2 regions of the Rhizobium sullae genome follow, and region 1 is predicted to be linked to the other one. Evidence: predicted binding sites of a transcription regulator. Region 1 holds the regulator's gene; the other holds the start of a gene.

Region 1 (5,298 bases):
GGCGTGACACCCGACCATTCGTGAGCAAAGAGTTTGCCGGTACGGCCAACGCCAGTCTGGACCTCATCGAGGATCAGCAGCAGACCCTTCTCATCGCAGATCTGGCGGAGCGCCTTCATGAACTCATTCGTCGCCGGACGGACCCCGCCCTCGCCCTGCACCGGCTCTACGAGGATGCCGGCGGTCGCATCGGTGATCGCTGCGCGGACCGCCTCGATATCGCCGAAGGGAACCTGATCGAAGCCCGGCGCCTTCGGGCCGAAGCCCTCGAGATACTTCTCCTGGCCGCCGGCGGCGATTGTCGCCAGCGTGCGGCCATGAAAGGCGCCTTCGAAGGTGATGATGTGGAAGCGCTCGGGATGACCGTTGGAATACTGATAGCGGCGCGCGGTCTTGATCGCGCATTCCAGCGCCTCGGCGCCGGAATTGGTGAAGAACACCTTGTCGGCGAAGGTGACGTCGGTCAGCCGCTTGGCAAGCGCTTCCTGGCCGGGAATTTCATAGATATTCGACAGGTGCCAAACCTTGTCGGCCTGCGCCTTCAGGGCTTCGACGACATGCGGATTGCCGTGGCCGACGGAAGTCACTGCAACGCCTGCGCCAAAATCCAGATATCGTTCGCCGCCTTCAGTGATCAGCCAAACGCCCTCACCTCGCTCGAACCGCAAAGGGGCGCGAGAATAGGTGTCATATAGCGGCGCGGCTTGAGCCATGGCGCGATCTCCTGTCATCGTTAGGGCAACCAGACTCCGGCTAAAAACCGGGTCCGAAAAATTAAAAATGCCGCCTTTCGGCGGCGAGTGCCACTATTGACGTTTCGCACCGCGATGTCAACAAAACTGCGGGCTTCGTGCGCCATGGGACCACCTCCCCGAACGAGGTCATTTATCAACAGCTAATGTTGCAGAAATGACTCGCTCGGGAAGCAAGTTGGGGAAAACTTGAAATTCGATTCATCCGGATTCCCGCGACTCTTGTCACGGAGTCAGCCTCACACTAGGTTAAAACTCAATTACTAGACTGCATGCGGCGGAACTAGTCACCACAATTGGTCAGGCGTTTCCTGCTTCGGATGTATCCGGAGCAAGGGTGGGGGATTCTGCCTTCACAACGCTAAACGGCGGAGACAGGGCATGAACTGGACAGACGAGCGAGTCGAAAAACTCAAGAAGCTTTGGTCCGAAGGACTGAGCGCGAGCCAGATCGCTGCGCAGCTCGGCGGAGTGAGCAGGAACGCGGTGATCGGCAAGGTCCACAGGCTTAGCCTTCCGGGCCGCGCCAAGGCCGGTGGCACCGCGGCGGCCGCACGAGCGCCGAAGCGCAATACCTCGGCTCCGCGCGCACCGAACTATGCATCGCGGATCGCGACCCGCACCGTCACGCGCCAGCAGGGCGCAACGATGCTCAAGGAAGAGATCGAAATCGATCTCATGGAGGAGGTAAGCTATCGTCCGGCCGCAAACGTGGTTGTGCCGATCTCCCGCCGCCTCGGACTGACGGAACTTACGGAACGCACCTGCAAGTGGCCGGTCGGCGATCCGCTGAAGGATGATTTCCACTTCTGCGGTTGCGACAGCCCGGACTCTTCACCCTACTGCAGCTATCATGCGCGCCTTGCCTATCAGCCGGTCAACGAGCGCCGCAGGACAGCAGCCCGCGCAAACTGAGCCGGATAAATGACAAACGGAAACGGGCCTCGCAGGCCCGTTTTTTTATGCCCGGCAATGGAAGCGGCAATCAGGATTCCATGGAATATCCGGCACCGCGGACGGTGCGGATGACATCCTGCATGTTGGAGAAGTTCAGCGCCTTGCGCAGCCGGCCGACATGGACGTCGACGGTGCGCTCGTCGACATAAATGTCGTGGCCCCAGACACCGTCCAGAAGCTGCGAACGCGAGAAAACGCGGCCGGGCGACGACATCAGGAATTCCAGGAGGCGGAATTCGGTGGGGCCGAGGCGAACTTCGCGGCTTTTGCGGTGAACACGATGCGTTTCGCGGTCGAGTTCGATGTCGCCGCATTTCAGCACCGTCGAGAGCACCTCAGGCTTGGCGCGGCGCAGCATCGCCCTGACGCGGGCAACGAGCTCCGGCGTCGAAAACGGCTTGACGACATAGTCGTCGGCGCCGGTCGAAAGGCCGCGCACACGCTCGCTTTCCTCGCCGCGCGCCGTCAGCATGATGATCGGCAGGCGCTCGGTCTCCGGACGCATGCGCAGGCGGCGGCAAAGCTCTATGCCCGATACGCCCGGCAGCATCCAATCGAGGATCAAAAGGTCCGGCGTGCGCTCCTGAAGCCGGATTTCGGCCTCGTCGCCACGCAGGATGGTATCGACCTCGAAACCTTCGGCCTCAAGGTTATAGCGAAGAAGCACACTCAGTGCCTCTTCGTCTTCAACGACTGCAACTCTCGGGATCATTCGCTTCTGTCTCCTGAGGGCGGGTTCAGAATTGTCATTCCGTCACCGCGCCGACGGTGTTGGCAGTATCGTCCTTCGGACGTTCGCCTTCCGGCTGGGCGCCGGTCGCCATGTAATAGATCGTTTCGGCAATGTTGGTGGCATGGTCGCCGATGCGCTCGATGTTCTTGGCGCAGAAGAGAAGATGCGTGCAGCTGGTGATGTTGCGCGGATCTTCCATCATGTAGGTCAGAAGCTCGCGAAACAGCGAAGTGTACATCGCGTCGATTTCCTCGTCGCGCTCGCGGATCGACTTCGCCCTGTCGGCGGCACGGGTCGTATAGACGTCGAGCACTTCCTTGAGCTGGACGAGGGCGAGCTCGGAAAGATGCTCGAGGCCGCGGGCGAGCTTACGCGGAACGCCGGTGCTTTGTACCGCGATGACGCGCTTGGCCGTGTTCTTGCCGAGATCGCCGACGCGCTCAAGGTCGGCTGCGATACGGATCGAGCCCATGATCTCGCGAAGATCGGAGGCCATCGGCTGGCGGCGGGCAATGGTGACGACCGCCTTGTCGCCGATCTCGCGTTCGGCATGATCGAGGATCACGTCGTCGGAGATGACCTTCTGGGCCAGAGCCGTATCGCCGTTGACCAGCGCGCGGACAGCGTCGGACACCATCTGCTCGGCAAGCCCACCCATTTCCGAGATGCGGCGGGTCAGGAACTTCAAATCGTCGTCATAGGCAGAAAAGATATGGGTCGATGCCATGGGAATTGTCCTTGAATAGCCTGAACGCCGCAACTCAGCCGAAGCGGCCCATGATGTAATCCTGGGTGCGGGGGTCGTCCGGGTTGGTGAACATCTTGTCGGTGTCGTTCTCCTCGACGAGATTGCCGAGGTGGAACATAGCGGTCCGCTGCGAAACGCGGGCCGCCTGCTGCATCGAGTGCGTCACGATGACGATGGTGAAGTTCTCGCGCAGCTCATGGATCAGCTCTTCGACCTTGGCAGTCGCAATCGGATCGAGCGCCGAGCACGGTTCGTCCATCAGGATGACTTCCGGGCTCACGGCAACGGCACGCGCGATGCACAGACGCTGCTGCTGGCCGCCGGACAGGCCGGTGCCGGATTCATGCAGGCGATCCTTGACTTCGTTCCAAAGGCCGGCGCGCTGCAGCGACTGCTCGACGATCTGGTCCAAGTCCGCCTTCGACTTTGCCAGGCCATGGATACGTGGCCCGTAGCTGACGTTCTCGTAGATCGTCTTCGGGAACGGGTTCGGTTTCTGGAAGACCATGCCGACGCGGGCGCGGAGCTCCACGACGTCGATATCCGGATCGTAGATATCCTCGCCATCAAGCGTGATCTTGCCTGTCACGCGGCAGTTGTCGATCGTATCGTTCATGCGGTTGAGGCTGCGCAGGAAGGTAGACTTGCCGCAGCCGGAGGGGCCGATGAGCGCGGTAACCGTGTTCTCGCGGATGTTTAGCTTCACGTCGAAAAGCGCACGCTTATCGCCGTAGTAGACCGACACGTCCTGGCCGATCATCTTGTACGGGATCGTATTCATTTTCTGGTCCAGAGCCTTCTCAACTGCTGCTTCAGTCAACATGTTCATGACTATGTACTCCGTTTACCAGCGACGCTCAAAGCGCCGGCGCAAGAGGATGGCTCCGAGGTTCATGACGATCAGGAACAGGAGCAGGACGATAATGGCGCCAGACGTGCGCTCGACGAATGCGCGTTCGGCTTCGTTGGCCCACATGTAGACCTGTACCGGCAGCGCCGTGGACGGGTCGAGCGGGGTGCTCGGCGCGCTGGCGACGAAGGCGACCATGCCGATCAGGAGAAGCGGTGCGGTTTCTCCGAGCGCGTGTGCCAAACCGATGATGGTGCCGGTCAGAATACCGGGCATCGCAAGCGGCAGGACGTGGTGGAACACCATCTGCATCTTCGAGGCGCCGAGGCCGAGCGCCGCCGCGCGGATCGACGGCGGGACAGCGCGCAGTGCTGCGCGGGTGGCGATGATGATCGTCGGCAGCGTCATAAGCGTCAGCACCAAACCGCCGACCAGTGGGGCCGAGCGTGGCAGGCCGGCGAAGTTGATGAAAACAGAAAGACCGAGCAGACCGTAGACGATCGAGGGAACGGCAGCGAGGTTGTTGATGTTCACCTCAATCAGGTCCGTCACCTTGTTCTTGGTCGCGAATTCCTCAAGGTAGATCGAGGTGCCAACGCCGATCGGCAGCGACAGAACGAGAACGATCAGCATCAGGTAGAGCGAGCCGACAAGAGCGACGCCGAGGCCGGCGGCTTCAGGACGGCTGGAGTTGCCATGGGTGAAAAGTCCGGTGTTGAACTCCTTGAAAAGCGCTCCGTTCGCCTTCAGCTCGTTCATCCAGCCGAGCTGCTTGTCGTTCACCTTACGGTTCTTCTCATCGACGGCAAGGTCGATCTGGCCCTTGTTGGCGCTGTCGACATTGGCGTCGGCCAAAACGGTCACATTGACGGTCTTGCCGATGATCGACGGGTCGGCGACAACCATGTCACGCAACTGGATCGGCGCGCTCTTGGAGAGCATCGCCGTCGCCCCACGGACATCCGGGCGGCTGGAGGCGTTGATGTTCAACTCCTTGACAAGCGCATCACGCAGCAGCGCGCCGTAATTGGCTGCAATCAGCACCGACGGATCGGTGGCCCGCTTGTTATCCGGGTCGATGGTCTTTTCAGTAAATTCGACCGGAAGCGAGATCACCGTCTGCTGGAAGGCAGTGTAGCCGTTGCGGATGACCGTCGACAGCAGGAACGCCAGGAAAATCAGGCCGAAGGAGATAGCGGCAATGCCATAGGCCCTGAAACGGCGCTCCGCAGCATAACGGCGCTTGATGCCGATATCG
Region 2 (5,298 bases), 410 kb from region 1:
TCACTAGGTGCCCCTTCGCCAGTGCGGCGGAAACCTCTGCCGGAATGCCATACTTCAGCCCATGCGCTTCCCACCATACCGCGAAGTTGCCGGATTGCTCCATCGAGACGAAGCCTCCCTCGGAAACGGAGAGATGGTCTTCGCCGCCGGCATCGCCGTCCCGCGTGATGACGCGGCGAACGAAGTGCACGTCGGGACGGCCGGCAAAATGCTTGGCCGCCAGAGTCATCAGAGTGTCCTTGCCGGCGCCGCTTGGGCCGACGACAACGACCATGACCCCACGCTCGGTGCCAGGTACTAGGTGCGGTTCGTGCGACGGAATCATGCGACCCGGCGCCCTTCACGCCAGACGGAGCGGGTCACCGGTACGCCTTCGTCGCGGAAGACGCGCACAAGATCGGCGCGAAGGCCGGTTTCGATTCTGCCGCGATCGTTGAGGCTGACGGTACGTGCCGGCGTCGCCGTCACCATCGCGATCGCCTTCGGCAATGAGATCGTTTCTAGCTCGTCGGCAAGAATGAAGGGTGCGTAGAGCAGGCTGAGCGGCACATAGTCGGAAGAAAGCACGTCGAGCACGCCACGTTCGGCAAGGTCGCGAGCAGCGATATTGCCTGAGTGGGACTTGCCGCGCACGACGTTGGGAGCGCCCATCAGCACGCTCATGCCGTGCGTATGTGATGCCTTGGCGGCATCGAAGCTCGTCGGAAACTCCGCAAGGCGCACGCCGTTCTCCATCGCCTCGTCGACATGGGCAAGCGTCGCATCATCGTGGCTCGCAACGGTGATACCACGCGCCTTGCAGACCTCGGCGATTGCGTTGCGGTGCGGCGTCGAATTGCGGGCGGATTCGTTGAGGCGCTTTTCGATGAAGCGCGCGAACTCCTCGTCCGAAAGGCCGCGCTTCTTCTGATAATAGAAGACGTATTGATCCATCGTCTGGAACTGACGCTGGCCCGGCGCGTGGTCCATGAGCGAAACGAGGCGGACATAGGGATCGTTCTCGAAATCCGCGAAATGCTCCAGCACATTGTCGGCCGAGACCTCGCAGCGCAGGTGGATCAGGTGTTCCGCTCGAAGGCGGCCTTCCCGCTCTGCCTTCTGGATGGCATCGGCCATCTCGCGCATTTCGCCATGTTCAAAGCCGCCGTCTTCGTCCGCACCCATGCGCAGGCAGTCGAAGACGGTGGTGATGCCGGAGGTGACGATCTGCGCGTCATGGGCCTGAATGGCCGCCGTCTTATGCCAGCGAAGGCCTGGACGCGGCGAATAGTGGCCTTCGAGATGATCGGTATGCAGTTCGACGAGACCAGGGATCAGGTAATCGCCCTCGAAATCCTCTCCATTTGCCGAATTGCCTTTCGAGATATCATTAATTTTCCCGTCGCGGATCAAAAGCGAGCCATCAACGATCTCGTCTTCAAGAACGATGCGGGCGTTGGAAAGGACTATCTCTTTGGTCATCTGTCGATCTCTCAGCGTTTGGCGCCAGCAAGCGGCAGCCATGAATGAATTTTGAACAGCGCACCTCGCTCTTCTTCGATGAAGACTGCGAGGCCAGAAATGGAAAGCGGCCGGCCGATGAAATCGGCAAAACGCTTCTCCAGGATCGATTTCATCAGTGCCGAGCGCTCTTCGGGCACCTGGCCGGTCAGGGTCATGTGAAAGCCGAAGTCCCCCATCACGTAAGGATAGCCCCAGCGCATGAGGTTGGAGCGTTGGCTTTCCGTCAGTTGTTCAGGCTTTCGCCTTGTAACATCGGCCTCGGAAAGTGCTGCGCGAAACGGCTCGAAGGACTTTACCACGCTTGCCGCGAAATCCTGAAGCGGCGCATGCATAAAGCCAGGAACCAGCGCAAAGAATCGGCCGATCTGCCCGAGGACAAGCTCCGGGACATCGAATGCCGGCGTGCGGCCGGCGAAATCCTCGACGACTGCGATCAGGTCCCTTTCGGTGACCGATGAGGCGAGAGCGAAGGGTGCCTTGATCGTCGCATGAAAGCCGTATCGGCGCGGATCGGCTGTCAGTTCGAACTGTTCTGCGGCCGGCATCCCATCTTCCTCGGGAGCCGGATAAGCTTCGCCCGTAAATGCGTCGCGCCCAAGCCAGATCGAGGCGGCGCCGGTCAGAGGATCGTCCTTTGGCGGCGTAAAATAAAGGGCGTAGCGCAATGTTCTTGTCCTGAAAATATGTTCAAGCAGGGGCCGCAATGTCAGTGATTTGGCCGCGGACCGCAAGCAGGCTCCCGGCTAAAAGATTTCCGTGACAGAATGATGATGAGGCTGCCGCCCCATCAACTTTTAATGCGCTTTCGTGCCCATCAGCCGTTGGCGGAGTGCGTTTGATGCGGCATCGAACAAGAAGACGACGATCAGGATCAGGATGACCATATAGGCGACATTTTCCCAGTCGGAATTGGTGCGCATGGCCTCCCAGAGCTTCAGACCGATGCCCCCGGCACCGACCGCACCAATAACGGTGGCGGAACGGGTATTGGACTCCCAGAAATAGAGCGCCTGAGAAGCAAAAATCGGCATCACCTGCGGTACCACACCATATCGCTGCACCGTAACTGGATGTGCCCCTACCGATTTCACGCCCTCGCGCTGCTTGTCATCGATGTTTTCGAGCGCTTCCGAGTAAAGTTTGCCAAGGCTTCCCGTATCGGTGAAGAAGATGGCTGAAATGCCGGCGAGAGGACCAGGTCCGAACGCCCGGGTAAAGAACAGCGCCCAGATCAGCATATCCACCGAGCGCAGAAAGTCGAAGAATCGCTTTGTCAGCTGATTGGCCGGCCGATTGCGGAAAATGTTCCTCGCGGCGATGAAGGACAGTGGGAAGGCGACGAGCATGGCAAACAGCGTGCCGACAAAGGCCATGACAACCGTCTGCAGCAGTTTTGTCCACACGTCGAGATGTTGCCAGGAGGGATTGTAGAGGAAGTCGTTCCAGGCGAGCGACAGATTGCTCTGCCTCGGATCGAGGTGTTCGCTCGACAGGACCAAAGAGGCCACTTCACCGGCAGACTTGCCGAAGAAAGCTGAATTGGTGTCGAACACGAAGTTCGCCCAACCCAGGAAGCGCTTGTGGACCCTCACGCGGTCGGAGGAGATCTCCGCCCAACCGGAAAGGCCGAAGTATGCGATCACGCGCCCCCCTGGAGAGCGCTGCTCCACCCATTCCGGAAGGTTGCCTTGGGCGGTCACCCGTTCCGCGGTTGTATCCAAAGTCAGGGTCACGCGTTCGTCGTTGCGTGTCAGGACAACCTCGTTCGGGCGGATCTCCGCTGTTCGTGACGCGCCCATGTGGACCAGCGCTTCGGTGACGACTTCCTCCGCGCGTACGTCGGTTCTGGCCGCCTCTGCGGGAGCTGCCTGCTGCTGCGAGGCGCCGGCCATGAAATTGAAGCTTGAGGATGGAGCGGACGGCGCAGTCGTACTGGGTGCCGTCGTCGGAGCTTCGATTGTGCGGCTAACGATTTCGCGTTTCGCCTCCAACCAATCAGGGTTCGGATTGGGGCCGATGGGATCGAAGCGCGAATACGTGATCCGCATGCTGCCGTCGGGATTGATCTCTATATCGGGACGGATCTCGTAAGAAACCCAGTCGGCCAGATAATTGCCGGCGATACCCCAGTTGGCCTCGCCGAATACTTTTCCGGCTGCGAAAAACCACCAGGCATAAAAGACGTAGAGAACGAGGGCGGCCACGATGAGCGGAACCTGAAACCGCCGCCAGACGGAGCGGTTGAAGATTTCCGGATGCCCGGCGGCGATACGTTCCATTTCGGCGGCATTCAGGGAGGGCATGGCGCGGTCCTTATCCAATGGTCTGAAATGCATGGTCGCCCACCAGCTTGCGCCTCAGCCAGGCCGAGAACTGGTCGACAGCGATGACTGTCAGCAGCAGCAATATGATGATCGCCAAGGTCTTAGCCTCGTGTCCGCGGCTGATCGACAGGCGCAACTGCTCACCGATGCCGCCGCCGCCGACGGCACCGATGACGGTGGAGGCTCGGACATTGATTTCGAGGCGCAGCAGGAAATAACTCATGAAGTTCGGCAGCACCTGCGGGACCATGCCGAACCATGCGCGCTCAATCCAGTTGCCTCCCACGGCCTTCAATCCCTCATCGGGCTTCATGTCGGCATTTTCAATGACCTCAAAAAACAGCTTGCCAAGTGCTCCGATCGTATGGATCGACACTGCGATGACAGCGGGAAGGGGGCCGAGAGAGAGGATTGCAAGGAAGAAGCCGGCGAGAACAACTTCGGGAAAAGCCCTGAGGATTTCCATGAAGCGTCGCGCCATGCCGCGTATCCAGATATTGCGGGTCATGTTTTTCGCGGCGATGAAGGACAGGATGAAGCCGAAAAACAGGCCGATGACAGTAGAAAAGATCGCGATGTTCAGCGTCTCTGCCATCTTGTAGAAATATTCCGGAATATAGAAACTTCCGGTGATGTAGTGCCGGCCGTCCGGATAATCGTACTGGAGGCTGCCATCATAGTAGGGCGAAGGGAGGTCGAACATGGCGCGCCAGATTTCCATGCCGTCCCGCGGAACGAGATCGCCGACGAAATCGAAAAGGTGCGGCAGCCGATCCAGGAATTTCCCCGAGTTGGTCTCGTTGGCGAACCAGAGGGACCCGCTCAGAGCGAGGATCAGGATTGCGAGGCTGAAAACGGTATAAAGCCGGCGGCGAGCTGCGAGCTCCTGCCAATGGCGTTCGACAAGCGCCCCTGTCTCGCTCAGAAACGGCTGCAGTGTGGTGGACGTCATCCCGTTATCCCCTTCCGCACACGAGGTGGACTCAACATGAAAGCGCCGCCGGCGGCATCCCGTCGGCGGCGCTGTCGTAATTGTGGGCGATCAGCCGCCGATCGTGGCCTTGCGGGCGTCGATGATCGGCTTGTAGAAGTCCGCATTGACTTCAGCGAAGCCCTTGAAGTCACCGCCCTGAATAGCCGAGAAGCATGCAGCGTCGCTCGTCGGCAGGTCCATCATGAACTTCTTGAACTTGGCTTTCATATCGTCGTTCATGGAAGTGCGGACAACGACCGGGCCGTTCGGGATCAGCGGAGACTTCCAGAGTTCGACCAGATCGTCCATGTTGAGGACCCCCTTGTCGACCATCTTGCGAAGATTGCCGGAGGTGTAGCCGTCCTTGAAATCGCCGATGCCGGAGCCGAAGGTCGTACCGGCATCCAAGGTGCCCTTCAGCACTTCGAGAACGAGGTTCTCATGGCCGCCGCCGAAGCCCGTCGAAGCCACGAGTTCCTTGACGGGCTTGCCGCCGAG

The links. The regulator PhoB, encoded in region 1, activates phosphate uptake and scavenging genes when phosphate is short. The targets are predictions, from matches to a motif close to TGTCATNNANCTGTCAT.
Region 2: N2599_RS19130 (DUF1045 domain-containing protein) is a predicted target of PhoB. The motif match lies at 2,260-2,276, and genes of this name have one in related genera.

The regions. Positions count from the first base shown of each region.
Region 1 covers NZ_CP104143.1:145,765-151,062, reverse strand. The annotation lists gene N2599_RS00740 (aspartate aminotransferase family protein) at 1-713, opposite strand, end outside; gene N2599_RS00735 (GcrA family cell cycle regulator) at 1,134-1,667, shown strand; gene phoB (phosphate regulon transcriptional regulator PhoB) at 1,738-2,421, opposite strand; gene phoU (phosphate signaling complex protein PhoU) at 2,456-3,169, opposite strand; gene pstB (phosphate ABC transporter ATP-binding protein PstB) at 3,204-4,019, opposite strand; gene pstA (phosphate ABC transporter permease PstA) at 4,035-5,298, opposite strand, start outside.
Region 2 covers NZ_CP104143.1:3,872,236-3,877,533, forward strand. The annotation lists gene phnN (phosphonate metabolism protein/1,5-bisphosphokinase (PRPP-forming) PhnN) at 1-325, opposite strand, end outside; gene N2599_RS19125 (alpha-D-ribose 1-methylphosphonate 5-triphosphate diphosphatase) at 322-1,461, opposite strand; gene N2599_RS19130 (DUF1045 domain-containing protein) at 1,473-2,168, opposite strand; gene phnE (phosphonate ABC transporter, permease protein PhnE) at 2,298-3,806, opposite strand; gene phnE (phosphonate ABC transporter, permease protein PhnE) at 3,817-4,779, opposite strand; gene phnD (phosphonate ABC transporter substrate-binding protein) at 4,870-5,298, opposite strand, start outside.